DNA from 2 places in the Methylobacterium sp. Leaf89 genome. Region 2 is predicted to be linked to the other one. Evidence: riboswitches for the same ligand, from Rfam matches in the RefSeq annotation. Region 2 holds a riboswitch; the other holds the start of a gene.
What was found. Region 2 has a riboswitch for thiamine pyrophosphate ahead of thiC (phosphomethylpyrimidine synthase ThiC). Riboswitches for the same ligand answer to the same signal wherever they lie in the genome.

Region 1: it holds a riboswitch for thiamine pyrophosphate, as region 2 does, so the genes downstream of both, thiO (glycine oxidase ThiO) here and thiC (phosphomethylpyrimidine synthase ThiC) in region 2, are expected to answer to the same signal.

The regions. Positions count from the first base shown of each region.
Region 1 covers NZ_LMML01000029.1:280,776-294,951, reverse strand. Annotated here, with positions in the region: gene ASF18_RS16765 (transglutaminase family protein) at 1-300, shown strand, start outside; gene ASF18_RS16760 (hypothetical protein) at 332-1,084, shown strand; gene ASF18_RS16755 (nitronate monooxygenase) at 1,085-2,158, opposite strand; gene ASF18_RS16750 (thiamine phosphate synthase) at 2,177-2,833, opposite strand; gene ASF18_RS16745 (thiazole synthase) at 2,875-3,660, opposite strand; gene thiS (sulfur carrier protein ThiS) at 3,695-3,907, opposite strand; gene thiO (glycine oxidase ThiO) at 3,904-5,085, opposite strand; TPP riboswitch at 5,187-5,315, opposite strand; gene ASF18_RS16730 (adenylate/guanylate cyclase domain-containing protein) at 5,361-6,608, opposite strand; gene rpoD (RNA polymerase sigma factor RpoD) at 6,840-8,834, opposite strand; gene dnaG (DNA primase) at 9,035-10,951, opposite strand; gene ASF18_RS16715 (GatB/YqeY domain-containing protein) at 11,029-11,490, opposite strand; gene carA (glutamine-hydrolyzing carbamoyl-phosphate synthase small subunit) at 11,699-12,940, shown strand; gene ASF18_RS16705 (hypothetical protein) at 13,153-13,530, shown strand; gene carB (carbamoyl-phosphate synthase large subunit) at 13,694-14,176, shown strand, end outside.
Region 2 covers NZ_LMML01000030.1:129,610-143,785, forward strand. Annotated here, with positions in the region: gene ASF18_RS20740 (hypothetical protein) at 16-270, shown strand; gene ASF18_RS20745 (BA14K family protein) at 379-1,131, opposite strand; TPP riboswitch at 1,281-1,389, shown strand; gene thiC (phosphomethylpyrimidine synthase ThiC) at 1,470-3,362, shown strand; gene ASF18_RS20755 (hypothetical protein) at 3,341-3,952, opposite strand; gene ASF18_RS20760 (DNA polymerase Y family protein) at 4,060-5,640, opposite strand; gene ASF18_RS20765 (ImuA protein) at 5,537-6,379, opposite strand; gene ASF18_RS20770 (collagen-like protein) at 6,611-7,486, shown strand; gene ASF18_RS20775 (molecular chaperone DjiA) at 7,644-8,369, shown strand; gene ASF18_RS20780 (N-acetylmuramoyl-L-alanine amidase) at 8,366-9,121, shown strand; gene ASF18_RS20785 (TerC family protein) at 9,290-10,315, opposite strand; gene ASF18_RS20790 (TIGR03862 family flavoprotein) at 10,504-11,751, shown strand; gene ASF18_RS20795 (hypothetical protein) at 11,840-12,109, opposite strand; gene ASF18_RS20800 (urease accessory protein UreE) at 12,318-12,974, shown strand; gene dusA (tRNA dihydrouridine(20/20a) synthase DusA) at 13,026-14,054, shown strand.

The DNA of each region.
Region 1 (14,176 bases), on a different contig from region 2:
GCGGCGGCCCGCCACCTCGAGATTCCCACCCGCTACGTCTCGGGCTACTACCACCACGCCGACCGGGATGCGGATCAAGGCTCCGGCCATGCCTGGGCTGAATCGCTGGTGCCGGGGCTCGGCTGGATCGGCTTCGACGCCGCCCACGGTATCGCCACCACCGAGGCGCATATCCGCGTGGCTGTCGCCCTCGACTATCTCGGGGCGGCTCCGATTCGCGGCAGCCGCATGGGCGGCGGGACAGAAACACTCGACGTGACGCTTCGCGTCGAGCAAGCACAGGCTTCCGTCCAGTCCTGATCGCGGACGGACGCGCGAGAAAGACCGCTCCATGACCTACTGCGTCGGTGTCCTCGTCGAGGAGGGGCTGGTGATGATCGCCGACACCCGGACCAATGCCGGGCTCGACGACATCTCGACCTACCGCAAGCTCCACCACTTCAACGTGCCGGGCGAGCGCGTGATGATGCTGGCCTCCGCCGGGAATCTCTCGATCACCCAGTCGGTCCTCAGCCTTCTCGCCGAGGGAGTCGAGGGCGATGCCGGCGAGCCGAAGATGAAGCTCGTCGAGGCGCCGACGATGTTCCAGGCGGCCCAGCTCGTGGGCCGCGCCATTCGGCGGGTCCGCGAGATCGAGAAGGCGGGGTTCGAGGCGGCCAACCTGCGCTTCTCGGTCTCGCTGTTGTTCGGCGGACAGATCGGCTCAGACCCGATGAAGCTCTACCTGATCTACTCGGCCGGCAACTTCATCGAGTGCAGCGGCGACGCGCCTTTTCTGCAGATCGGGGAACACAAGTACGGTAAGCCGATCCTGGACCGGGCGGTGAAGTACGAGACCGACCTCTACGACGCCCTTAAGGTCGGCCTCGTCTCGATGGATTCGACGATGCGCTCGAACCTCGGCGTCGGCCTGCCCATTGACATCGCGGTCGCCCGCCGCAACGCCCTCGACCTCGAGGTAAACCACCGGATCGAAGCCGGCGAGAGCTACTTCCACGATCTGCGGGAGCGTTGGTCGGCGGCGCTGCGTGCCGCCCATCGGGCGATCCCCCGGCCGCCCTACGGCCCGGCCACGGCGAAGTGATCACGCCCTCGCGCGGCCGAGGAGCCTGAGCGCGCCCTCCGCGAGCTCAGCGGTCAGGCGACCCGCCTCAGTCTCGCGGGCAAGGGGCGCTCCCTGCCCGGCCCAGAGGGGCGAGAAGTCGCCGGAGCCGCGTCGCTCGGCCTCGATCCGCAGGGGCTGGAGCCTGATGGCGGCGGTGGGGAAGACCGGCACCTCCGCGTGCCAGGGCCCGAGTTCGCGCATGACGCGGTTCACGAGTCCCCGGGCCGGCTTGCCCGTCAGGACGTTGGTGATCGTGGTGTCCTCATCGCGGGCGCGGCGCAGGGCCTCCTGGTGCGGCCCCGAGAGACCGGCCTCGGTGCAGCGCAGGTAGGCCGTTCCCAGCTGAACGGCGGAGGCGCCGAGCATGAAGGCGGCGCCGATCCCGCGGGCATCGGCGATGCCCCCGGCCGCGATGACGGGCACGTCCACCGCGTCGACCACCTGGGGCACCAGAGCCATCGTGCCGACTTGCGTCGCGGGATCGCCGCCGAGGAACAGGCCGCGATGCCCGCCGGCTTCGGCTCCCTGCGCGATGATCGCATCGACCCCGCGCTCGGCGAGCCAGCGCGCTTCGCGCACCGTGGTTGCGGACGAGAGAATGATGCAGCCGAGCGCCCGGACGCGGTCGAGGAGCGCCGCTTCCGGCAGGCCGAAATGGAAGCTGACCACCGCCGGCCGGACGTCGGCGACGGCCGCGAGCATCGCAGCGTCGAAGGGCAACCGCTGTGCCATGACGATCAGAGCCGACGGATCAAGGCCGAGTTCCGCATAGTAGGGCGCGAGCCGGCTGCGCCAGGCGGACTCACGCGCTGCATCCGGCACGTCCGGCACGTGACAGAAGAAGTTCAGGTTGAACGGCGCGTCCGTCCGCGCCCGAATCGCCGCCGCTTCGTTGCGTACCGTGTCCGGGTTCATCGCCGCGCAGGCGAGGGAGCCGAGGCCCCCGGCCGCGCTGACGCTGGCGGCAAGGGCCGGCTTCGGTCCGATCATCGGCGCCTGGATGATCGGATGCTGCACCCTTACGCGCTCGAGAAAGCGGTTCTTTCCCCACATGCGCTGCCTCCTTGCCTGTCACCGCTCGTCGGATGTCGCGCCGAGGCGGGCGAGATAGGCGCGCACCTCGGCCACCGGGTCCGCGCCGTGCATCAGTGCGCCCATCACCGCGACGCCGGCAGCGCCCGCAGCGCGGCATGCGTCCACGCGGTCGACCGTGATTCCCCCGAGGGCGATGACCGGCATGCCGAACCCGGCGGCGGTTTCCAGGGCCGCCGCTCCGAGGGCGGGACCGTAGCCGGGCTTGCTCTGCGTCGGAAAGATCGGGCTGAGGGTAGCGTAGTCGGCGCCGGACCGCGCGGCCACCGCGATCTCCTCCAGTGTGTGCGCCGAAACCCCGATGCGACCGCCGGATAGGCGCCGGCGGGCTTCGGCGATCTCGGCCGCGGTGGTTCCACCGGGCAGATGGACTCCGTCGGCCCCGAGTTCGGCGGCGAGCGCCACATCGGCGCCGATGGTCAGTGAACCGCCCTCGGCCTGAACCAGGCGCGCGATATCCCGGGCGAGCGCGCGCCGTGCATCCGGCGCCAGGTCGCGCTCCCGAAACCAGACCCAGCGGGCGCCGGCCCGCAGGAGGCGTTCGAGGGTGGCGCGGAGGTTCCGGGCGGCGACCTCCGGTACGTCGGTCGCCGACCTGTCCGTCACCACCAGTAGCCGCGCGGGCAGGCCGCTCATCGCCGTGCGCCGGTAAGCGGGCGCGTCGGACGCAACCCGGCTCACGAGCCCACGAGACCGAGTTGCGGGCTCGACGGCTCGGCCCGGCCCCGCTTCGGGATGCGGCCGGCAAGATACGCGTCGCGGCCGGCCTGGACGGCGTTGCGCATGGCACGAGCCATCCGCACGGGATCGTCGGCTTTGGCGACCGCGGTGTTGAGGAGGCAGCCGGCGGCGCCGAGCTCCATGGCGATGACCGCGTCGGAGGCGGTGCCAATGCCGGCATCGACGATCACCGGCACCGGCGAGCGCCGACAGATCAGCTCCAGGTTGGCCGGGTTGGCCACACCCATGCCGGAGCCGATCAGCGAGCCCATGGGCATCACGGCGGCGCAGCCGAGATCGGCGAGACGCTGGCAGACCACCGGATCGTCGTTGCAATAGGGCAGCACGGTGAAGCCGTCATCGACGAGGTGGCGGCAGGCATCCAGCAGTTCGGCCACGTCGGGATACAGCGTTTCGCGATCGCCGATGACCTCGACCTTGATCCAGTTCGTGTCGAGGGCCTCGCGGGCGAGTTCGGCGGTCATGATCGCGTCGCGCGCCGTCTCGCAGCCGGCGGTGTTGGGCAGGAAGCGGTGCCCCTTGAGCCGGCGCAGCGTATCCGAGCCGTGCCCCTGGAGCGAAACCCGCCTGATCGAGGCCGTGACCACCTCGGCGCCGGACGCCGCCACCGCATCGAACAGAATGCTCTGGGTGGGGTAGCCGGCGGTACCGATGAAAAGACGCGAGCCCAGGCTCACACCGCCAATCACCAGCGAGTCAATGTCGTTCGCGATCTCGGTCATTCCCACCTTCCTGTCATGATGTCTCCCCTTTCGATCATCCGCCCTGCATCGCGCGGACGATCTCGACGCGGTCGCCGTCGCTGAGGGCGGTGAGCGCCCAGTCCCGGCGGCGAACCACGGAACCGTTGAGCGCGATGGCGATGCCCTGAGGGCTCTCGATGCCGGTCTCCTCGGCCTCCTCCCGGAACAGGGCGTCGAGGTCGGCAGCCGTGCTCTCGCGGGCCTCTCCGTTGACCGTGAGCTTCATGCGAACACCCTCTGCGGTGCCGACGCGAAGCGGGCTCGACCAAAATCCCGGGCATAATCCGGCAGCGTTCCCTCGGCGACCAGGGCCACGACCGCATCGGCGGTGGCGGGGGCCAGCAGGTAGCCATTGCGGTGATGACCGGTGGCGACGACGAGGCCGGGCGCCAGGGCATCGATGATCGGCGCATCGTCGTCCGAGGTCGGCCGGAAGCCACTCCAGATCGCCTCCACTGCCATCTCCTCGATGCCGGGCAGGACGCGGCGGGCGCCCTCCAGCAGGGCGTAGAGGCCGCCGGCTGTGACGCCGGGGACGAAGCCGCAATCCTCCACCGTCGCGCCGACGATGAGATGGCCGTCGCTCTTCGGTGCCATGTGAACCTGCTCGGTCCAGACCATGTGGGCGAGGGTGCCGGTGCGGGCCGTAGTCCGTAGGGCGAGGGACTGGCCGCGCAGGGGCCGGACCGGCAGGGCGAGATGATCGGGCAGGAGTCCCGTCTCCCCACTCCAGGCGCCGGAGGCGAGCACGACGGTGTCGGCCCGGCTGATGCCCTGGGCCGTACGGACGCCAGTGACCCGGTCGGCACTCCAATCCAGCGCCTCGACCGCGCAGCCCTCCACGATGGCGACTCCTGCGGCGAGGCAGGCCCGCACGAGGGCGGCCATTACCCGGCTCGGATCGACCTGATGGTCGTGCGGGCAGTACAGGCCGGCGGTGACGGCGGGGCGCAGGCGCGGCTCGCGGGCCCGGGCCTCGGGACCGGTCAGCCAGCGAGCGTCGAGCCCGGAGCGCTTCTGCAGATCGTGCCGGAAGCGCAGGCGCTCGACCTCGTCGCGGCCGATGGCCAGCACCAGGGTGCCCTCCTCTCGGTAGTCGATGTCGAGGCCGGCCGCGGCCTGAAGGGCATCGCGGAAACCAGGCCAGCGCGACAGGCTCTCCAGGGCCAGGGGCAGCAGCGGGTCGGAGCCGGGCTCGTGCTCGGCAGCGGGGGCCAGCATACCGGTGGCGGCGAGGCTCGCCCCGGCGCCGACGGTGTCGCGCTCCAGCACGGTCACCGATCGCCCGGCCTGCGTCACGCGCCAAGCGATCGACAGCCCGATCAGGCCGGCGCCGACGATGACCACGTCACTGCGTGCCGGGGCAACGGCGGCCGGCGGCGCAACGCCATGCGTCCGTCGCAGGTTGAGGAAGGCGTTCGGGGTCACGTCCAACACAATCTCCGCAACAGGCGTCGAGATTGGTGGGGCTGCAGCTTCGCGTGGTGAAGCGTGCCGGGCTCGAGGAGAAACCCGCGGTCCAATCCCTACGCCGGTATGAACCGGGTCAGGTTCGAAGGATTTCCGCGCCGCCATCCGCGAGCGGACGGCCATCGGTTTCTCAGCCCCTTGCCGGGGATCTCCCTGGAACACCCCTGATGTGGGCCGTCCGCGCATCGGGGTCAATCCCCGAGCGGGCCTCAGGCAGCGGGCGGGCGCGCCGGCCGATAGACACCCATGGGTTCGGCGAACCCATCGAGCGCATGTTCGCCGAGAGGCTCCGGCATGTCCCAGAGGAAGTCGACGAAGGGCTTCGTCATCAGGATCGGTTCGCCCAGCGTCCGGTTCAGCCGGGCGACGCGGCTAGCGAGATTCACGTCGCGTCCAATCACGGTGAAGTCTAGTCGGGCGCCGGAGCCGACATTGCCGTAGGCGGCCTCGCCGTGATGCAGGGCGATGCCGGCGGCCACGGGATTGGCGAAGCGGCCGAGCGCATTAGCCTCCGCGAGGGCCGCCATGGCGCTTTGCGAGGCGGTGAGCGCCCCCTTGGCGGCACCGCCCAAATCATCTCCGGGTTCGCGAAAAATCGCCAGCAGGCCGTCGCCGAGATATTTCAGGACCTCGCCGCCCTCGCGCTCGATGGCCGGCACTAGGCAGTCGAAGAAGATGTTCAGGAGGTCGACCGCCTCTTCCGGCGTCATGTCGGCGGAGATGCGCGTGTAATCGCGCATGTCGGCAAACAGGATCGCCGAGCGGATGCGCTGGACGTGACCGCGACGGATGGAGCCGCCGAGGATCGCCTTGTGCGGCTCGTCGCCGACATAGATCCGCAGGACGTGATCCAGTTGCTTGTTGACGCTGCGCATCTCCATGACCGCCGCCAGTGTCGGCATGACGAAGCGGAGAATCGCCACGTCCTCGTCGCGGAACCCCGCTTCGGATCGGGTGGCGAAGGAGATGCCGTTGCGCGTGCCGTTGGTGAAGAACAGCGGCGCGACGATGTAGTGCCGGTAGCCCTCGGCCTTCAGGTCCGGAATGACCGCGAAGGCCTCATCCGGGGTCTCGGCGAGATCGAGGATCAGCCACGCGCCGGTTTCGTGAACACGGAAGAACGGACTTGCCCGATAGGCCTTGTCCGACGCTTCCCCGTGCGGGAACAGACGGACCGTGGAGCCCGTCTCGCGGGTCCAGAACCGCCCGACGCCGGAATACTCGGAATGCAGGGCGTCGATGGCCGTGGTGGCGCGGTCCACCGGCACATCCAGCGCGATCAGGCGTTCGGCGAGGCCGGAGAGCAGGTCTTCCGCTTTCGGCATGCGGGCCCCCTCGCTCAGCAGCCAGTCGCGCAGGGCCACGCATTGCTGGAGGGCGCCGAAGGGGACGTCGGCCGCCTCCGAGCCATCGGCTTCGGCGGTGGGGGAAGGCTGGGGCGGGCCTTGATCGAGCATATGGCCAAGGTGGGTTGGAAGATGGCGTCCGGCAACGGCCACCGCTCTGGTTTCGTGCGTATCGTGCCGGCGTCACCGCTTCAACAGTGCAGACCGGGCCGGAGCCGACGCCGCTCGGCGCGCTTCATGCGCATCGATGGCCGGGAAGTCGAAACGAAAGAGCCGACCCCGAGAGGAGCCGGCTCATTCGCAGGGGTCGTTGGCCGGGGCGAGCCGGCGCAAACGAAGATGTCAGTTGTCGAGGAAGCTGCGCAGCTTGCGCGAACGGCTCGGGTGCTTGAGCTTGCGCAGGGCCTTCGCCTCGATCTGACGGATGCGCTCGCGGGTTACCGAGAACTGCTGGCCAACCTCCTCGAGGGTGTGGTCGGTGTTCATGCCGATGCCGAAACGCATGCGCAGCACCCGCTCCTCGCGGGGCGTGAGCGAGGCGAGCACGCGCGTCGTGGTCTCTCGCAGGTTGGATTGAATCGCCGCGTCAATGGGCAGGACGACGTTCTTGTCCTCGATGAAGTCGCCGAGGTGGCTGTCCTCCTCGTCGCCGATCGGGGTTTCGAGCGAGATCGGCTCCTTGGCGATCTTGAGAACCTTGCGCACCTTCTCCAGCGGCATGGCCAGCTTCTCGGCCAACTCCTCCGGGGTCGGCTCGCGACCGATCTCGTGCAGCATCTGGCGCGAGGTCCGGACGATCTTGTTGATCGTCTCGATCATGTGCACCGGGATGCGGATGGTGCGGGCCTGATCGGCGATCGAGCGGGTGATCGCCTGCCTGATCCACCAAGTGGCGTAAGTCGAGAACTTGTAGCCGCGGCGGTACTCGAACTTGTCGACGGCCTTCATCAGGCCGATGTTGCCCTCCTGGATCAGATCCAGGAACTGCAGACCGCGGTTGGTGTACTTCTTGGCGATCGAGATCACGAGGCGCAGGTTGGCCTCGATCATCTCCTTCTTGGCTTGGCGGGCTTCGCGTTCGCCCTTCTGGACCATGTTGACGATCTTGCGGTACTCGCCGATCTCGAGGCCCGTCTCCGACGCAAGGGTCAGGATCTGCTCGCGCAGCCGGGCGACCTCGCTCGATCCCTTCTCGACGAGGTTCTTCCAGCCACGGCCGCCGAGGCTGCCGACGCGCTCCATCCAGTTCGGGTCGAGCTCCCAGCCCTGGTAGTGGCGCAGGAACTCGTCGCGGGCGACGCCGTGGCTCTCGGCGTAGCGCATCAGGCGGCCCTCATGGGAGATGAGGCGCTTGTTGATGTCGTAGAGCTGCTCGACGAGGGCCTCGATGCGGTTGGCATTGAGGGAGAGCGACTTCACGTCGGTGACGACGGCGTCCTTCAGCTCCTCCTGCTTACGCTCCTGCGCATCGGTGCGGGTGCCGCCCGAGGCCTTGAGCTCGGCATGCTCGATCTGCAGCTTGCGCAGCTTACGGTAATTGTTGGCGATGTTGTCGAACGTCTCGAGGACGCGCGGCTTGATCTCGGTCTCCATGGCCGCCAGGGAGACGTTGTTCTCCATGTCGTCCTCGTCGTCGCCCTCGGGCGGCGTCGGCGCATCCCCCTCGCCGTCCTCGCTCTCCTCCGTGCCGTCGGCGATCTGCATCGCGTTCTTGGCGTCGGGGCCCGCATAGGTCGCTTCGAGGTCGATGATCTCGCGCAGGAGCACCCGGCCGTCGACGAGTTCGTCGCGCCAGATGATGATGGCCTGGAAGGTCAGCGGGCTCTCGCAGAGCCCGGCGATCATCGCCTCGCGACCGGCCTCGATGCGCTTGGCGATGGCGATCTCGCCCTCGCGGGACAGGAGCTCCACGGAGCCCATCTCGCGCAAGTACATGCGCACGGGATCGTCCGTGCGGTCGGTGGGCTCCTTGGTCGTCTCGGCGCGCAGGGCAACGGGCTTGGTGGGGGCGATCTCGGCGACCTCGGTCCCCTCCGCCCCGTCCTCGTCGTCGGCCTCGCCGTTGCCCTTAGCCTCCGTCGTCTCCTCGGTCTCCTCCGCCTCGACGACGTTGATGCCCATCTCCGAGAGCTGCGACAGCACGTCCTCGATCTGGTCTGGGTCGGACTGACCGTCGGGCAGAACCTCGTTGATCTCCTCGTAGGTGATGTAGCCGCGCTTCTTGGCGAGCTTCACCATCCGCTTGACGGAGGCATCCGTCAGATCGAGGAGCGGCCCGTCGGTCTGTTGCTCCGGAGCAGCATCCGTCTCGTCCCGTTCCGTTGCCTTCGTCGCCATGGTCCGCCTATGGTTGTCGTGTCAGCATCGCGCGGGAGCATGTCGCTCACTCCGCGTCGTCGACGCTGAAATGCATGTGATGTGCGGTCCGCCGAAGTGACAGCCGCGTCGAAGTCAGATCCCGGTATGCAAGCGAGACGCTTGACCGATTGTTAACCATGAGCCGCCAATGGCGGCCGAATTCATTCGCGGTGCACGTCTCAGGGTGTCGACGCCTCATCCGGCACCACCTCGTCCGCCTCCGCACCAGCGATGACGGCCATACGGGCCTTTACGTCGCACAGCCAAGCGAAGTTCGCCTCCGTCTCGTCCTCGACCAGGGCCCGCTCAGCCAAGCGGAGTTCGCTATTTAGCGCTCCAGACTTGCGGTGCAAGATCACGGCCTGACGCAATGCGTCTTCGAGACGCACAGGATCGGCATGCGCGTCAAGGGTCCATCGATCGCCCGGGCGCACATGACTGGCGAGCCGGGAGGCGGCTTCCGTGAGCCCGGCCCGCTTCAATCGGCTGTCCAGAACCGCGACGCCGGGCTGATCCGCGTCGGCGTGGCTGTCGAGCAGGAGGGAGCGCAACGCCTGCGCATCCGGGTCGCCCAGTTCGAGCTCGGCGAGATCCTCCGCCTCGATCCCGAGCAGTTCGGGGTGGACGAGGAGGCTGGAGACGATCATCGCCTCGCGGTCGCGAAACGCCACCGGGCCGGAGGCGCTGGTCTCGCCGGCATAGAGCGGATTGAACTTGGTGGTGATTCGCGGCGAGGGTGGCGGATCGCCCGGACGGGGCTGGCGCTGGAAGGCGGGTCGCGCGGACGCCGCCCGCGGCTCCCAGGGGCCGCGGCGCCCGGAGGCGGCCTGCGGAGAGAGAGCGCGCAGGCGGCCCTCGATCTCGTCCCGGTAGAATCCCCGCACGGTCTCGTCGCGGATGGAGGCGACCATCTCGCGCAGCGATTTGGCGAGACCGGCTCGCCGCTCGGGCGTATCGAGCGGCGCCCCGTCGGTGGCGCGCGACCACAGCACTTCGACGAGGGGCCGGGCCGCGTCGAGCACCCGGTCGATGGCCAATTTTCCCTCGGCGCGCAGGAGGTCGTCGGGGTCCTGGCCCTCGGGCAGCATGGCGAAGCGCAGGGACTTGCCCGGCGTCAGGCCGGGCAGCGCCACATCGAGGGCCTTGAAGGCCGCACGCTGGCCGGCGCCATCGCCGTCGAAGCATAGGATCGGTTCGTCGGCGTTGCGCCAGAGAAGGCCGATCTGCTCCTCGGTGAGCGCCGTGCCAAGGCCCGCCACCGCGTTGGGATGGCCCGCCAGGGTCATGGCGATGACGTCGACGTAGCCCTCGACGGCGATGATGACGCCGCGATCGTGCGCAGGCTTGCGGGCCTGGTGCAGATTGTAGAGGAGCTGCCCCTTGTGGAAGAGCGGCGTCTCCGGCGAGTTCATGTACTTCGCCTTGGCGTCCTTCTGCATCGCCCGGCCGCCGAAGGCGATGACGCGCCCGCGCGAATCGGCGATCGGAAACATCACCCGGTCGCGAAATTTGTCATAGGGAACGCGGATGTCCTCGCCGGCCACGAGCAAACCGAGCTCGACCATCAGGTCGCGGTCGACATCCTTGGCGGCGAGGTGGTCGCGCAGAGCGTAGCGGTCACCGGGCGCGTAGCCGAGACGGAAGCGGCTCCGGGTCTCCGGGCCGAGCTGGCGCCGGTCGAGATAGGCGCGTGCCTCCGCACCGGCGCGGCCGCGCAGCTGCTCCTCGAAGAACGCGGCGGCCATCTCCATGACGTCGAAGGCCCCGGCGCGCTTGGTCTCCTGCTCGCGGGCATCGGCGCTCGGGGCCGGCAGGGACACGCCGGCCTCTGCCGCCAGCCGCTCCACGGCCTCCGGAAAGCTCAGCCCCTCCGTCTCCATCAGGAAGGTGAAGACATCTCCGTGCTTGCCCGAGGAAAAGCAGTGATAGAACTGCTTCTGATCGTTCACGTAGAAGGAGGGCGACTTCTCGGCATTGAACGGCGACAGGCCGCGCCACTCGCGGCCCGCCTTCTTCAGCCGGACGCGCCGCCCCACGATGTCGGATGCGGGCAGGCGCGCACGGATCTCTTCGAGGATGTGGGGCGGGTAACGCATGAGACCTCTGCGACCGTCGATCCTAGCGCACCGCGCTTAAGGAGTCCCCAACGCCGCCGCGCGCTGCCGGGACGCCCTCACGCCTTGGCGTTCAGAGCCTCTTTCACGAGGGCGCTCGCCTTGGCGAAGTCCATGCGGCCGGCATAGGCGCCCTTCAGGGCGGCGATGACCTTGCCCATGTCCTTGGGGCCGGCGGCCCCCGTCTCTTCCACGGCCTTGTCGATGGCCGCCCGGGTCTCGGCCTCGTCCATCTGCTGGGGCAGGAATCCGGCGATGATCGCGACCTCGTTGCGCTCGTTCTCGGCGAGCTCCGGCCGCCCACCCTGGTCGTAGACCGCGGCCGATTCGTTGCGCTGCTTGATCATCTTCTGCAGGAGCGCGAGGATTTCCTCCTCGGAGGCCGGCTCCTTGCCGAGGCCGCGCGCCTCGATGTCCTTGTCCTTCAAGGCGGCCTGGATCATCCGGACGGTGGCGAGCTTCGCCTTGTCGCCGGCCTTCATGGCTTCCTTCATCTCGGTGGTGAGACGGGCGCGCAGCATCGTGTGACTCCTGAAAAATGAACCCAGGGCAGCGGATCAACGGCGTGGTCTGCGAATTGCTGCGCGAACCAGGGTTCTTGAGACGCACCGACGCGAGGGCCACATTGACCCTAACACGGCACGCTCGCTATGAGCGCCGCACGACAAGCCGCCCGCATGCGCCGCTATACGGCGCCGGGATCGGCCGGACATAAGCGAGATCACGCCGATGCTGCAAGATGATGGCGTCCAGACGCCTGCCGTGCCCGCGCCCCCCGCTCCCTGGGCCGAGCCCCTGGCTACAGCCCTTCTAGTCCTGGCGGACGGGACCGTGCTGGAGGGCTTCGGCATCGGCCAGACCGGAACCGCCGACGGTGAGGTCTGCTTCAACACCGCGATGACCGGTTACCAAGAGATCCTGACCGACCCGTCCTATGCCGGCCAGATCGTCACCTTCACCTTCCCGCATATCGGCAACACTGGTACCAACGACGAGGACCTCGAGAGCCTCGATGCGGCGCCGGCCTCCGGCGTGCGCGGCACCGTGATCGCGTCCGCCGTGACCAAGCCATCGAACTGGCGCTCGTCGAGCCACCTCGACGCTTGGCTCAAGGCCCGCGGCATCGTCGGCATCACCGGCGTCGACACCCGGGCGCTCACCGCCCTGATCCGCGACAACGGCATGCCGAACGCCGTCATCGCCAACGATCCGGAGGGCCGCTTCGACCGCGAGGCCCTGAAGGCCCGTGCCGCGGCTCTCGCGCCGATGGAGGGTCTCGACCTCGTGCCGCCGGTGACGAGCCGGGAGCGCTCGGAATGGTCGCAGACTACCTGGGGTGTGAAGACCGGTTACGGCGACCGCAAGCCCGGAACCGGGCTCAAGGTCGTTGCGATCGACTACGGCGTGAAGCGCAACATCCTGCGGCTTCTGGCCGAGGCCGGCTGCGACGTCACCGTGGTACCCGCCACGACGACCGCCGAAGAGATCATGGCAATGAAGCCGGACGGGGTGTTCCTGTCGAACGGCCCGGGTGATCCGGCCGCCACCGGCGAATACGCGGTGCCGGTGATCCGAACCCTGCTGCAGGAGAAGGTGCCGACCTTCGGCATCTGCCTCGGGCACCAGCTGATGGGCCTGGCGCTGGGCGGCCGCACGGTGAAGATGGCGCAGGGCCACCACGGCGCGAACCACCCTGTGAAGGACAAGACCACCGGCAAGGTCGAGATCGTCTCGATGAACCACGGCTTCGCGGTCGATCCGGCGAGCCTGCCCGAGACCGCCCTGGAGACGCACGTCTCCCTGTTCGACGGCTCCAATTGCGGCCTCACCCTCACCGACCGGCCGGCCTTCTCGGTTCAGCACCACCCGGAGGCCTCGCCCGGCCCGCGGGACAGCCACTACCTGTTCGAGCGCTTCGTCGCCCTGATGAAGGCCGGCAAGCCCGAGACCTTGGTCACCACCGCCGACTGATTCGTATGGCCGGACGGAGGCGATGCCCCTTCCGGCCACCGCGGCGGCGGCAGGCCAGCCCTGCACGCAGGCGATGCCAACCGCGAAAAGGTTCCCGCCGCGTCACAAAAAATCCGGCATTCCGGGGCATCCCGGCATCGTTAACGGCCCGCTAAGGACGGCGTTCGAAGATCGTCGCCGGGTCGGTTCCGACGCTTGCCGGGGATTTCCACATGACGTTCGACGACGCGCGCAACGACTTCTCGCGCCTGCATCGCCTCTTCACGTTCCATCTCGGCGTGGCCGTCAGCCTCGCGTGGATGACCGCCCTCTACTCGGCCTGCTATGCGCCGTGGGTCCGCAACATCCGCGCCTTGATCGACCCGGCCGCGAGCCTCGACCGCGTCGAGAGCACCTGGTCCTTCCTGTTCGCGCTACCGGTGGTGATGACGCTCGCCTGGATTGGCCTGTATTTCGGCCGCGAGATGCTCCGCCGGAGCCAGACCCTCTCCAATGCGGCACTCGAATTCGCCGCCGCCGCCGTGGTCGCCTTCGGGGTGTTCTACCTGTCCATCGACCGCGCCATCTCGGCTCTCTACCTGGGCTTCTGAGACGCTTCAGCGCTTCACCTTCGGCCCGCGCCCTTCCAATGGCGGCGGGCTGCGTGTAAGTGCCAAGATCAACGACAATCCACGCCGCTAGCGCCCCCAGGCCCGTGCCGCTTCTCCGGCACCGCGCATGGCCGGGCGCGCGTGCCTGCAGCCAAGGCGCCCGATGCCGAAACGCACCGACATTTCCTCGATCCTGATCATCGGTGCGGGGCCGATCGTCATCGGTCAGGCCTGCGAGTTCGATTATTCCGGGACCCAGGCCTGCAAGGCCCTCCGCGAGGAGGGCTACCGGATCGTGCTGGTGAATTCGAACCCGGCCACGATCATGACCGACCCGGACATGGCGGACGCGACCTATGTCGAGCCGATCACGCCCGAGATTGTCGCCAAGATCATCGAGAAAGAACGCCACGCCATTCCGGGCGGCTTCGCCCTGCTCCCGACGATGGGCGGCCAGACGGCGCTGAATTGCGCCCTGTCCCTCAAGAAAATGGGCGTTCTGGAGAAGTTCGACGTCCAGATGATCGGCGCCACCACCGAGGCGATCGACAAGGCCGAGGACCGCCACCTCTTCCGCGACGCGATGACCAAGATCGGCCTGGAGACGCCGAAATCGGCCCTGGCCAACGCCTCGGCGGCCAAGAAG
Region 2 (14,176 bases):
TGGAGAGACCCTGCGATGGCCCTCAAGACGACGTTCCTGGTGCAGACCTTCGTGCTCAAGCGCAAGCGGCTCTCGCCGGGCGACCGTGAGGTGGCGGTGACGGAGAGCGGTGCCCTGAAGAAGGCCGAGGCGATGGCCGCCCGCTTTCCCGGCACGGCGGCGATCAAGGTCGTGGCCGACGACGAGACGGGGGAACTGGAGAGCGCCACGATCCTCGGCAGCTTCGGCGAGGTGCCGGACGACTTCGCCGAAAGCCTGCAGGGCTCGTGAGGCCCGACGCGTCCGGCCTCCGCGCCCCCGATCAAAGTGCCCCGCGGACGCGAAAGGGCCCCGCCGCGCGGCGGAGCCCCTTCTGATCGTCCCGGAGCCTGTCAGCCGTTACGGGCAGGCGTGGCGCTGACCGTCATTGCCGAGATAGGTCCCGGTGCGGCGGTCGTAGGACCGGAAGCGCTGGACGCAGTAGGCGACGTCCTCGCCGCTGGTCGCGACCTCCGGGGTGGCCTCGTAGCCCGTCGCGGCATACCCGCCACCATAGGGCGCGTAACCGCCGTAATAGGCCGGCGCATAGCCGCCGGCGTAATAGTCGTCGCCGTAGTAGCCGCCATAGGCGCTGCCGAGGCCGTAGCCGATCCCGGCGCCGGCGAGACCCAGGCCGAGCCCGAGGCCGAGGCCGCCATAGCCGCGACGGTAGCCGTAGCCGCGCCCGGCATAGGCGCCACCCCGGTTGAACCCACCGCGGTTGAAGCCGCCGCGATCACCCCGGAAGCCGTTACCGGCAGCGAGGCCCGCCCCGGCACCGACGGCACCGGCGCCCACGCCGATGGTCCCGCCGCGGTTGAACCCGCCGCGGTTGAAGCCACCCTGCGCGAGGCCGCCGCGGAACCCGCCGCCGCCGAAGTTGCCCCCGACATTGCCGCCGCGGAACCCGCCGCCCTGGGCGAGACCACCGCGGAAGCCACCGCCGCCGAAGTTGCCGCCGCGGAATCCGCCGCCACCCAGGCCGCCGCCGTGGAAGCCGCCGCCACCGCCACGGAAACCACCGCCGCCGCCGCCCGGACGTGCGTCCGCGGAGGCGGGAATCATCGAGAGGGCCCCGACCAGGGCGGCCGATGCCAGGAGTATGCGCTTCATGGGAGAACCTGTCGTTCGCATGCCGATCCCGAGGATCGAACTTCTGGTAAAGGAACGCGGGGCCTGACGATAAAGTTCGTTTCAGGCCCTATTCCGTCTCAGTTCGTCGGGCCGGCGATTGACAAAACGGCCGCCGACCTCGAATCTGGAAGCATTCCGAGGGGAGCTCCGAGTGCGGGGGCTGAGATTGGGCGCGACGCCCTGACCCTTGAACCTGATCCGGTTCGTACCGGCGGAGGGACGGGAATTCCAAGACGCGGCGCGCATGTTCAGGCGTCGTCCCATCCGACACCGCCGTTCGCGAGTCCGGATCGTCTCCCACGCCAGGAGCGAACCCGATGAATGCACCCGTTCTTCCGAAGGATCTGCCGCAGGGGCAGGCGCCCACGGTGACCACCGGCCCGATCATGGGCTCGCGCAAGGTCTACGCGGCGGTGGCCGGGCACGACGACATCCGGGTACCGTTCCGCGAGATCACCTTGAGCGATCCGAAGGAGGCGCCGGTGCGGGTCTACGATCCGTCGGGTCCCTACACGGAGACGGATGCGGGGATCGACCTCGGGGCCGGCCTTCCGCTGGTGCGCGAGCCCTGGATCGCCCGGCGCGGCTACGCCACCGTGATCCCGCGCGCGGTCAAGCCCGAGGACAACGGCTTCGTGCCCGAGGACAAGCTCGTGGCCCCGTGTCCGGCCACCCGCGAGATCCGCAAGGCCGCGCCCGGCCAGATGGTGACGCAGTACGAGTTCGCCCGCGCCGGGATCATCACCGAGGAGATGATCTACGTCGCGCACCGCGAGAACCTGGCGCGCGAGACGATGCTGGAGGGCGCCCAGGCGGCCCTGGCCGACGGCAACAGCTTCGGCGCCGCCCTGCCGGCCTTCATCACGCCGGAATTCGTGCGCGACGAGGTGGCCCGGGGCCGCGCCATCATCCCGGCCAACATCAACCACCCCGAGGTGGAGCCGATGGCGATCGGCCGCAACTTCCTCGTGAAGATCAACGCCAACATCGGCAATTCCGCCGTGACCTCGTCCGCCGCCGAGGAGGTCGAGAAGCTGGTCTGGGCGACCCGCTGGGGCGCCGACACGGTGATGGACCTCTCGACGGGCCGCAACATCCACAACATCCGCTCGTGGATCGTGCGCAACTCGCCCGTGCCGATCGGCACGGTGCCGATCTATCAGGCTCTGGAGAAGGTCGGCGGCGACCCGCTGAAGCTCGACTGGGAGGTCTTCAAGGACACCCTGATCGAGCAGGCCGAGCAGGGCATCGACTACTTCACCATCCATGCCGGCGTGCGCCTCGCCCACGTGCCGCTCACCGCCCGCCGCGTCACCGGCATCGTCAGCCGCGGCGGTTCGATCATGGCGCGCTGGTGCCTGGCCGGGCACCGCGAATCGTTCCTCTACGAGCGCTTCGACGAGATCTGCGACATCATGCGGGCCTACGACGTGTCGTTCTCGCTCGGCGACGGCCTGCGCCCCGGCTCCATCGCGGATGCCAACGACGCGGCCCAGTTCGCCGAGCTGGAGACCCTGGGCGAACTGACCAAGATCGCCTGGGACAAGGGCTGCCAGACCATGATCGAGGGCCCCGGCCACGTGCCGATGCACAAGATCAAGGTGAACATGGAGAAGCAGCTCGTGGAGTGCGGCGAGGCGCCGTTCTACACCCTCGGCCCGCTGACCACCGACATCGCCCCCGGCTACGACCACATCACGTCGGGCATCGGCGCCGCCATGATCGGCTGGTTCGGCTGCGCCATGCTCTGCTACGTCACCCCGAAGGAGCATCTCGGCCTGCCCAACCGCGACGACGTCAAGGAAGGCGTAATCACCTACAAGATCGCGGCCCATGCCGCCGACCTCGCCAAGGGCCATCCGGCGGCGCAGCTGCGCGACGACGCCCTGTCGCGGGCCCGGTTCGATTTCCGCTGGGAGGACCAGTTCAACCTCTCCCTCGATCCCGACACCGCCCGCGCCTACCACGACGAGACCCTGCCGAAGGACGCCCACAAGGTCGCCCATTTCTGCTCGATGTGCGGCCCGAAGTTCTGCTCGATGAAGATCACGCAGGACCTGCGCGCCGAGGTGCTGGCGATGGAGGCGGCCGGTCAGGTGCTGGGCGAGGCCGCGCCCTTGAGCGCGGCCGAGCGCGAGGCCGGCATGGCGGCGAAATCGGCCGAGTTCCAGGCCGAGGGTGGCAAGCTCTACGTCGACGCGGCGGAGTAGGCCCCCGCGTCCCGGGCCGGCTGGTTTTCGCTGACCGGCCCGGGACAGGCATCGCGGGGAAGGACCGCCCGCGGTGCGTGGAATTCCAGAGGCGTGTGTGCGCGCGCGTCGTAGGCATCGGAGAGCGCGCCGATCATGACATCGGCCGCGGCATCGAAGTCGGGCGGCGTGCCCAGCGAAATCTCTCGCTCATAGTTCTCGTTCCGCCGGAGCTGCACGAAGCCCAGCCGGTGAAGGGCCGCCTTCGCGGAGTCGGGCAGGACATCGCCAGACGCCTCCGGCCCCTGCGCATACCCGCCCGACGCGGCTTCGCAGCCCATCCGCGTATCCTCGTCGAAGAAGATGCACTGCACGTAGCGCTGATCCGTCCGGACGAAGCTCACGGTGAGGAACCGATCCCGGGACGTGCTGCGCGGGCCGCGCAGGTGGATGCTGCTCAGCCGCGCGACCACTTCGCAGCGATGAGCCGCGACGAAGGCGGCGCGGCCGCGAGCGTCCGACGCGGCGTCCGAGGTCGGGACGTGGACGATCCCCAGCAGCGCCGCCGCGAACGGCCGCACCCGATTCCACGCCCGTCCGGTGGGGATCATTCCGATGGCCCTGCGTTTCCGTCCCGGACGGGCGTGCCCGATCGCGCGGAGTGCTATCACAGGTTGCGGGGCGCGGCATCGCCCCGGCGCGGTTCTCCCCCGTCGCGTCACGCGAACAGCCCGTGCACGAACCAGCGCGCGGGCGCCTCCATCGTGGGGAAGCCCTCGCGATAGACCCAGAGGCGGCGGCCGGCCTCATCTTCGACAACGTAGTAATCCCGCAGCGGACCCGGCGCCCGCCACCACTCGTCGGCGATGCGCTCGGGTCCATCCGCATGGGCGACGTGGTGCAGGCGCCGGCGCCAGCGGAAGCGGTGCGGCGGCCCGTCGGGGGCCAGCGCGATGACGTCCTCGGCCGCTTCGCCCCGGCTGAGCAGCACCAGCGGGCGCGGCGGCAGGGGCTCGCGGGCTCCCGGATCGCGTCGGCCCGCCTGCGCGGGGAGGCTCGCGCGCCACGGCTCTACGGCCTCGGCCCGCTCGGGCAGGTGGGTCTGGCGAAACCCGAGGCGCATCATCCGCCGGCCGAGGCGCTGGCGCAGGGCATCGCCCAGATGCTCGGTGCCTTCGCCCCCGCCGGGGGCCTCCATCAGGGCCGTCTGGCGTGCCGCGATCGGGCCCGTGGCGGTGACCTCGAGGCCCACGGTCTCGAAGCCGAAGCCGGCATCGAGGGCCGGGCCGAGGCGGTCGAGGCGCAGGGCGAGCAGGCGGCCGATCTGGGCCGGGCAGCGGGTCGGCAGGCTCAGGCCGAGGTCGAGGCTGCGCAGGATCCCATCGACGCGGGTCAGGGTCAGCCGTACGGCCCGGGCGCCGAGGCCGGCCGCTTCCAGCCGGGGGGCGATGCCCTCCATCAGACCCATGGCGGTGGCCACGATGGTTTCCGGCTGCCCGATCGGTTCGAGGAAGCCGCGCGCCGCCTGGAATTCGCGCGGGTCCTCGGCCGTGACCAGGGGTTCGGGCCGGTATCCGAGGGCCTGGTCGAGGCGCAGCAGCAGGGTTTCGCCGAAGCGCCGGGCCAGCGGCGCCCGGGGCGCCGTGGCGAGGTCGCCGATCCGGCGCAGGCCGAGGCGGGCCAGGGCCTGCGCCGTGGCCCCATCGAGGCGCAGGGCCGAGACGGGCAGGGCGTGCAGGGCCTCCGCGTTGCAGCCTGGGGCCACGAGGCCGCCCCCGCCGTGGCGCGCCAGGGCGAAGGCGCAGGCCGGCGTGTCGGCGAGGGCGATCCGGGCCGGCATGTCGCGGGTCGACAGCCGCCGGGCGAGGTCTTCCAGCAGCGCGGCCTCGCCGCCGAACAGGTGGCTCGCCCCCGCGATGTCGAGGAAGAACCCGTCGCCGCCCTCCGCCGGGCCGTAGGGAGCGACGACGGGCGTGTAGCGCTTGGCCCACAGGCAGAGGCGGTGCAAGGCGGCGGCATCGGCCTCCGGATCGGCCGGATGGACGGCGACCGGCGTCCCGATCCGGGCGCGGGCCCGGGCCAGGGTTTCACCGGGCACGAGGCCGAGGGCGCGGGCGGCGGAATCCACCGCCACCAGGCGCAGGCCGTTGGCCTCCATGGCGGCCACGACCATCGGGCCGCTGTCGCGGTCGCCGTCAGCCCGAGCGCTGGGCGCGCCGCTCGGGACGGACGCCGCCTGCGCCCGCCTCAGCCGCGTGACCGGCCAGTGCTCCAGCCAGACCGAAACGATGCGCGGCATGATCCCACTCCAGAAGCCAATGTCCGGTCCGCCCGTTGCGGCTCCGGTCGAGGGTCACCTGCCAGCACGGCCGCTCGATGCAGCCGAAGCGGTCGCGCAGGGCCTTGCCGGCGGCGACCCGCCAGCGTGTCGCCGCCACGTTGGGGCTCTCCGCCTCCGGTGGCCTCAGGACAAGGAGGAGCAGGTCGGTCCGGGCCGCCGCGAGGTGGAGCCGGCGGCTCTGGGCGAGGGGCAGGGCGGCATCGATGAGGCCCGCCACGGCCGCCAGCCCCTGCGCGCGCAGGGATTCCTCCAGGGCCCGGTAGGCGTCCCCGTCGCTCGCCACCTCGAACAGCAGCAGGCGGCCGGGATCGAGGCCGAGCCCGGCCAGCCCGTGCCCGTAGGGGAGGGGATGCCCCCTGCCCGCCACGAGCAGGGCCTCGCCGCGCACCCGGGCGAGGTGGCGCGCCACCAGCGCAAGGGCGAAGCCCAGCGCCGCCGGCTCGTCGCCCGCCTGCGCCGGGGCGATCTCGTGCAACTGACCGAGGGCGAGGCCGCCCTGTGCGAGGCGCGTATCGACGTCGTGGATGCCGAGGGGCAGGGCGCCCCGGAGGACGGATGCGCCTCCGCGATCGGCCACGAGGGCGCGCAGGGCCGCCAGATCCGGGGGCGCACCCGGATTCGCGGCATCCGGATTTGGCGGATCCGCCGGCAAAGTCTCGGTCTCGGCATCGGGAGGGTCTTCAGGGCTCTGTCTCATCGGCTCCGCTCGATCCCGCTACGCTAAGAACAAAACAGGAACATACTCAATCGGTTTCCGGGGGGATTCGGAATTTCGCCTGCCCACAGGGACTTGGCCTGTGGACGGCTGTGGACGCTTGTGGACGATGGTTTCCGGGCCGGCCGATCCGCAGCGCTTGACCCTATAGCGAGGGCAGGGCAGCACTCCTCACCTGCCGCGCACAAGACGCGGATCAGCCGGGAGAACTCCATGCGTTTCGCTCGTGCCCTCGTGGTCCTGTCGGGCCTGATCACCGTCGCGGGCGGCCTCCCCGCCGCCGCGCAGACGGCGGCCCAGCCCCGGGGCGAGGCCAAGGCGCGCCGGCCCCAGGTCGTGTCGCAGCCGATCCAGGTCTACGATGCCCGCTTCGAGAACGGGGACCTGCGCATCTCCGGCAGCGTGCGCAAGCCCGGCACCGTGGTGGTGCTCGACGAGGACATCTCGATCATCGCCGACAGCCGGGGCCGCTTCGTCTTCCGCCTGCCTTACGTGCCCACCAACTGCATCGCCACCCTGAAGGCGGGCGAGGACGAGCGCGAGGCGGTCATCGCCAATTGCGGCCCCGCCGGCCAGCCCGGCCCGAAGGGCGAGACGGGGCAGAAGGGCGACACGGGTGACAAGGGCGAGACCGGCCCCGCCGGCCCGCAGGGCGTCGCCGGCCTGCCCGGTCCCCAGGGGCCCAAGGGTGAGCCGGGTGCCAAGGGCGAGCCGGGTGCCAAGGGCGAGGCCGGACCGAAGGGGGAACCCGGCCCCAAGGGAGAGACGGGTCCGAAGGGGGACGCCGGACCAAAGGGCGAGACGGGCGCGAAGGGGCCGGCCGGCGAGCGCGGCCCGGCGGGTCAGAAGGGCGAGCCCGGTCAGGCCGCCCTGGCGGCCGCCGCACCCGCATCCCCGTTCCGGGTGGTGCGCCAGGACACCTGCCCGGCCTCGGGCTGCGCGATGACCTGCGAGGGCACCGAGATCCTCGCCTCGGCCCTCTGCCTGAAGGGCGGCAGCGCCATCGTGACGGCGGGCGCCGACGGAACCTTGAGCGCGGCCTGCCCCACAGAGAGCCAGGGTTTCGTCGGCCTCTGCGCCCGGCGCTGAGGGGACGAACGACCCGGGCGATCGCCCCTCGCCGAAACGGAGCCGTCCGGTGTAAGGACGCGCTTCGTTTCGCGCCGAAGTCGATCCCACCCGTGTCGATACCGTCCATGCTCCCTGCCCCTGCCAGCCCCGTTCCCTGCACCCGCGGGGTCGTCCGATGACCCTGGGCATCTGGGGCAAGCTCGGCGGGGCCGGCCTCGGCCTCGCCATCGGCGGCCCCCTCGGCGGCCTCGTCGGCGGGGTGGCCGGGCACTTCCTGGTCGACCGCGAGGGCGCGCTGTTCGGCACCACGCCGCGCGACGTGGTCTTCACCACCGGCCTCGTGGCCCTGGCCGCCAAGATGGCCAAATCCGACGGCGTGGTGACGCAGGCCGAGGTGGAGGCCTTCGCCAAGGTGGTGCAGGTGGACGAGCGCGCCCGGCCCGGCGTGCAGCGCCTGTTCGACCTCGCCAAGGGCACCGCGAACGGCTTCGAGGCCTATGCCCGGCAATTGGCCACCACCTTCCACGACGAGCCGGCCCTGCTGGAGGACGTGCTCGACGGCCTGTTCCACATCGCCAAGGCCGACGGCGCCATCCACGAGGCGGAGGAGCGCTACCTGCGGGCGGTGGCGGAGACCTTCGGCTACGACGAGGCCGCGTTCCGCCGCATCGCCGCCCGCCACGTCCGGCTCTCCGACGATCCCTACCTCGTCCTCGGCCTCGACCACGACGTCGACGATGCCGGGCTGAAGGCCGCCCACCGGGCCCTGGTGCGGGAGAACCATCCCGACCGGGCCATCGCGCGCGGCCTGCCGCCGGAGGCGGTGGCCATCGCCACCCGCCGGCTCGCGGCCATCAACGCCGCCTATGACCGGATCAGCGCCGAGCGGGGCCTCACGTGAAACCGACGCCCGAGAGCGCCGTCGCCACCAGCGTCCACCCGTCGCCGAATCACGGCGAGCGGCGGTCCGGCCCGGTGGATCTCCTCATCCTGCACTACACCGGTATGGAGAGCGCGGCCGTCGCCCTGCAGCGCCTTGCCAACCCCGTGGCGGAGGTCTCGGCCCATTACGTGGTGCTGGAGGACGGCCGCGTGGTGCAGATGGTGCCCGAGGGGCGCCGGGCCTGGCACGCGGGCCAGGGCTCCTGGGCCGGGCTCAGCGACGTGAATTCGCGCTCCCTCGGCGTCGAGATCGTCAATGGTGGCCATGCGGGCGGCCTGCCGGCCTACCCCCCGGCACAGATCGAGGCCGTGGTCGCCCTGTGCGGCGATCTCGCCAAGCGCTGGAGCCTCGCTCCGCACCGGATCCTCGCCCATTCCGACATCGCCCCCGGGCGCAAGGAGGACCCGGGCGAGCACTTCCCCTGGGAGACCCTCGCCCGCGCCGGCATCGGCCACTGGGTGCCGCCGGCCCCGATCCGCGACGGCCGCTTCTTCGCGCAGGGCGATGCCGGGCCGCCGATCGAGGCGCTGCAGGCGATGTTCGCCCTCTACGGCTACGACCTGCCGGTGAGCGCCACCTTCGATGCCCGCATGGGCGCGGTGGTGACGGCGTTCCAGCGCCACTTCCGTCCGGCCCGCATCGATGGTGTCGCCGACGCCTCGACGATCACGACCCTGCGGGACCTGATCGCGGCGCTGCCGGGACGGTAGGGGACGAGAGGGCGCGCTTCCGCTCGCGTCCTCCTGCGGAAGAGGGTGGGCGCGGAGCCCCGGGAGAGGAAGGCGCCTGCGCCAGGGCCGACGGGCACTTCGCGCGCGTGCGGCCTGCGATCCCGCTCGGGTGAGCCGGGAGATCCCGGCTCACCTCTGGGAGCCGGCTTAGGCCCGGTGCTGTACCGCCCCGCCGCCATGCCCGTGCGCCTCTTCCGTCACCGAGCCGCGGGTGCGCCACAGGCTGTAGGCGATGCCCGCGATGAGGAACACGACGGTGACCGCGAGGGAGACCCACGGCGGCACGTGGACGAGGTCGAAGGTGTCGGCGACCACGATCTTGCCGCCGATGAAGATCAGGATGAAGGCCAGCGCCGTCTTGAGATAGGCGAAGCGGTCTACCATCGCGGCCAGGGCGAAGTAGAGCGCGCGCAGGCCGAGGATCGCGAAGATGTTCGAGGTGTAGACCACGAAGGTGTCGGTGGTGATGGCGAAGATCGCCGGCACGCTGTCGACGGCGAAGATCACGTCGGCGCCGTTCACGAGAATGAGCGCCAGAGCCAGGGGCGTCAGCCAGAGGGCGGTCTTGCCGGTCTTCGGGTCGGGCTTGCGCACGACGAAGTGCTGCCCGTGCAGCTCGGGCGTGATGCGCAGGACCCGCTGCAGGAACCGGACGGCCCGGTTCTCGCGGATGTCGCCCGGCTCCTCGTCCTTCGAGAGCAGCATCTTGAGGCCGGCGAAGATCAGGAAGGCGGCGAAGATCGACAGCACCCAGGCGGCCTGGTGCACGAGGGCCGCGCCGAGGCCGATCATCAGCCCGCGCAGCAGGACGGCCGCGAGGATGCCCCAGACCAGGACCCGGTGCTGGGCGGCGCGGGGGATGCCGAGCGCCGTGAGGATGACGGCGATCACGAAGACGTTGTCCATCGACAGCGACTTCTCGACCACGAGGCCGGCGACGTATTCCTGGCCCGCCTGGGGCCCGAGATACCACCAGACCCAGCCGCCGAAGATCATGCCCAGGGTGAAGTAGAACAGCGTGAGGAGCAGGCTCTCCTTCACGCCGATCTCGTGATTTTTGTCGCGATGCAGGAGTCCGAGATCGAAGGCCAGCAACCCGGCCACGAGGGCGTGGAACCCGAGCCACATCCACACGGGCTTGCCGAGCCACTCGTAATACAGAAAATCAACCATGACGCAGGACCGTCGATGCTTCTTGAGGAGAGAAAGCATCGGCTCCGACATCACGGAACGCATCATGCAGCATCCCGCCAGAGGGGCCCGCAGCCGATGAGGCGCAGTTGGGACTCTGAACCGGGCGAATCAAGGGCATCGAGCCGTCACGCTTGACAGGGCCGGCCCCCGGCGGCTTCCCAAAGCGCATGACTGACAGCGAACGCAACGGCCGCGAGGCTCGCGGCCCCGCGGTGATCGGGGGCGGCCCGGCCGGCCTCGCGGCGGCGGAGGTGCTGGCGCAGGCCGGCCACGCCGTGACCCTCTACGACCGGATGCCGAGCGTGGGGCGAAAATTCCTCATCGCCGGACGCGGCGGGCTCAACCTCACGCATTCCGAGCCGCTGCCGGCCTTCCTGGCGCGCTACCAGCCGGCTGAGGACGCCCTCGCCGGGGCGATCGCGGCGTTTCCGCCGAGCGCCCTGCGCGCCTGGTGCGACGACCTCGGCCAACCGACCTTCGTCGGGTCGAGCGGCCGCGTCTTTCCCGAGGCCTTCAAGGCCTCGCCGCTGCTCCGGGCCTGGCTCCAGCGCCTCGACGGGCTGGGCGTCCGCATCCGCACCCGTCACCGCTTCACCGGCTGGTCGGACGCGGGCGGGCCGGTCTTCGAAACCCCGGACGGACGGGTCGAGGCCGCGCATCGCCCGGTCCTCCTGGCTCTCGGCGGCGCGAGCTGGCCGCGCCTCGGCTCCGATGGGGCCTGGGTGCCCCTGCTCGCGCGGGACGGTGTCGCGGTGGCGCCCCTCAAGCCCGCCAATGTCGGGTTCACCGTGGCCTGGTCGCCGGTCTTCGCCGCGCGCTTCGCCGGCGCCCCCTTGAAGCGGATCGCCCTCAGCCTCGAGGGCACCCGCGTGCGCGGCGAGGCCGTGATCAGCGCCGACGGGATCGAGGGCGGGGCGATCTACGCCCTCGCACATCGAATCCGGGCCGCCACCGAGCGGGGCGAGGCCCGGCTGGAGATCGATCTCCGGCCGGACGTGGAGGAGGCCGCGCTGGCACGGGCGCTCCGCGATCCGAAACCCGGGCTCTCCCTCGCCAATCGCCTGCGCAAGGCCGCCGCGCTGACGCCCGTGGGGATTGGCCTCCTGCGCGAGGCGGCCCACCCGCTGCCCGTGGCCGCCGAGGCCCTGGCGGCCCTGATCAAGGCGGTACCGCTCCGTCTCCTGGCGCCGCGCGGCCTCGACCGGGCGATCTCCACGGCGGGCGGGATCCGCTTCGGCGACGTCGATGCCGGCTTCATGCTCGTCCGGCGGCCCGGCACCTTCGTGGCCGGCGAGATGCTGGACTGGGAGGCCCCGACGGGGGGCTACCTCCTCCAGGGGGCCTTCGCCTCGGGCCGCGCGGCTGCGGCGGGCATGCTGGCCTGGATCGCGCGGGACGCCGCCCGAGGCGCGTGATTCGCCGTCTCACGAAAAAGGCTCCCTCTCGGGGGAGAGGGAGCCTGATGGTCCGGCGCAGCCGTTCCGGGCCGCGCGGTGCCGGGTCTTAGCGGCAGTATACGTCGCCGTAGGCGTCGCGGTAGGTGCCGTAGGGGCAGCGCGGGGCGGTGGAGGCGCCGACGATGGCACCGCCGGCACCGCCGATGGCGGCACCCGCGAGCGCGCCGCCGGCGCGGCCGGTGGCGGCACCGCCGATGGCGGCACCCGCGAGGGCGCCGAGGCCGGCGCCGCCGAGGGCGCGGTCCTGCGGGGTGTTGCAGGCGCCGACCGAGAGGGCGAGAGCACCCGCGAGGGTGGCGGCAATGAGCTTCTTCATGGTTCCGAGACTCCCTTGTGCGTCGTCGTGACCCGGCCTTCGGCCGTGATGTTCGTGCCGCCCGAGCTTAAGCATTCCGCGCGAGAAATGCACGCGAAACGGCGCAGGTTCCGTCCCGCCTTTCCGTTTCGTCGAAAAACCCTCTAGTGATGCGCCGATCAGGGCCCATCCGGGCGGCGCCGTCCGCCCATCCCGCCGCGAGGACTCCATGCAGCGCGCCACCGCCATCGTCCGCAAGGTCGCCGTCCGCGCCGATGCGATCGTCGACACGATCGTGCTCGACCATGCCGCCCGGCAGGCCCCCCCGGACAGCCTGACCGGGGAAGGCGGGCTGAGCCTGACCCTCGCGCTCGCCAAGGCGGCGGCCTTCGAGGACGGCGATGCCCTGCGCCTGGAGGACGGGCGCCTCGTCGCGATCCGCGCCGCCGGCGAGCCGCTCCTCGAGGTCCGTGCCGAGAACCCGGCCCGGCTCCTGCGCCTCGCCTGGCAGCTCGGCGGCAGCCACGTGCCGGCCGAGATCGCCGCCGAGGTGCTCTACGTGCCCCGCAGCGCCGCCGAGTTGGTGCGCGGCCAGGGCTGCGCCGCCACGCCGGTCACCCGCGCCTTCAAGCCCGAGCGCGCCGCCCACGACCACAGCCAGTGCGGCCACGATCATCACGATCACGGGCACCACGCGCACGACCACGCGGATCACGACCACGGCCATACCCATGCGGGGCATGACCATGATCACGGCCATGATCACGCGCACACCCATTCCCATGGGCACGATCATGCCCACGCGCACGATCGTGCCAAAGACCCTGCCAAAGAGCACGGCGCGCACGGCCACGTGCACGGGCCGGACTGCAAGCACGACCACTGAGCGGAGCCGCCCCGCGTTGAAGCCGGCGGCGCGGACCGTTATGTCCGCCGGATGATCGCCCGCGACCTCCGCTTCTCCGTCGCCCCCATGATGGACTGGACCGACCGTTACTGTCGGGCCTTCCACCGCACCCTGTCGCGGCACGCCCGCCTCTACACCGAGATGGTGACCACCGGGGCGGTCATCCACGGCCCGCGCGACCGGCTGCTCGGCTTCGACGCGCTGGAGCACCCGGTGGCGGTGCAACTCGGCGGCTCAGATCCGGCCGACCTCGCGCACGCCGCCCGCATCGCCGAGGATTTCGGCTACGACGAGGTCAACCTCAACGTCGGCTGCCCGTCCGACCGGGTTCAGGACGGGCGCTTCGGCGCCTGCCTGATGCGCGAGCCCGCCGTGGTGGCCGACTGCGTCGCCGCCATGAAGGCGGCCGTGTCGGTGCCGGTCACGGTGAAGTGCCGCATCGGCGTCGACGACCAGGACCCCGAGCGGGCCCTCGACGCCCTCGCGGACGCCGTGGTCGCGGCCGGCGTCGACGGCCTCGTGGTGCATGCCCGCAAGGCCTGGCTCCAGGGCCTGTCGCCCAAGGAGAACCGCGACGTGCCGCCCCTCGACTATCCGCGGGTGGCCCGGCTGAAGCGGGACCATCCCACGCTGCCCATCGCCATCAACGGCGGCATCGCCACCCTCGCGGACGCGGTCGCCCATCTGGCGGAGGTCGACGGCGTCATGATCGGCCGGGCCGCATACAGCGACCCGGCGATCCTCCTCGACGTCGATCCGGTCCTGTTCGGCGAGCCCGCCCCGGCGGCCGACCCGTTCGCCGCGATCGCGGCCTTCGAGCCCGTCCTCGCCGGAATGCTGCAGGAGGGCGTGCGCCTGCACGCGGTGACCCGACACATGCTCGGCCTGTTCAACGGCCGCCCGGGCGCGCGCGCCTATCGCCGGCATCTCTCCACCTTCGGCCTCCAGCCCGAGGCCGGCCTCGCGACCCTGCGGGAGGCAGTGAATCGGGTCTCCCGCGGCGGTCAGGCTTCCGATCCGGCCATTCCGGGCAGGGAGGGGGCACAGGATGCCGCCTGAGCCTCCCCGTCCGGGCCTCTATAACTAGAAGCGGGCGTCTTCTTGTTTGCTGGCACAATATTCAGGAAGTGCATTGGGATTGTTGCTGATATGGCACGCGAAATCACAGCTTGGATTGTGAC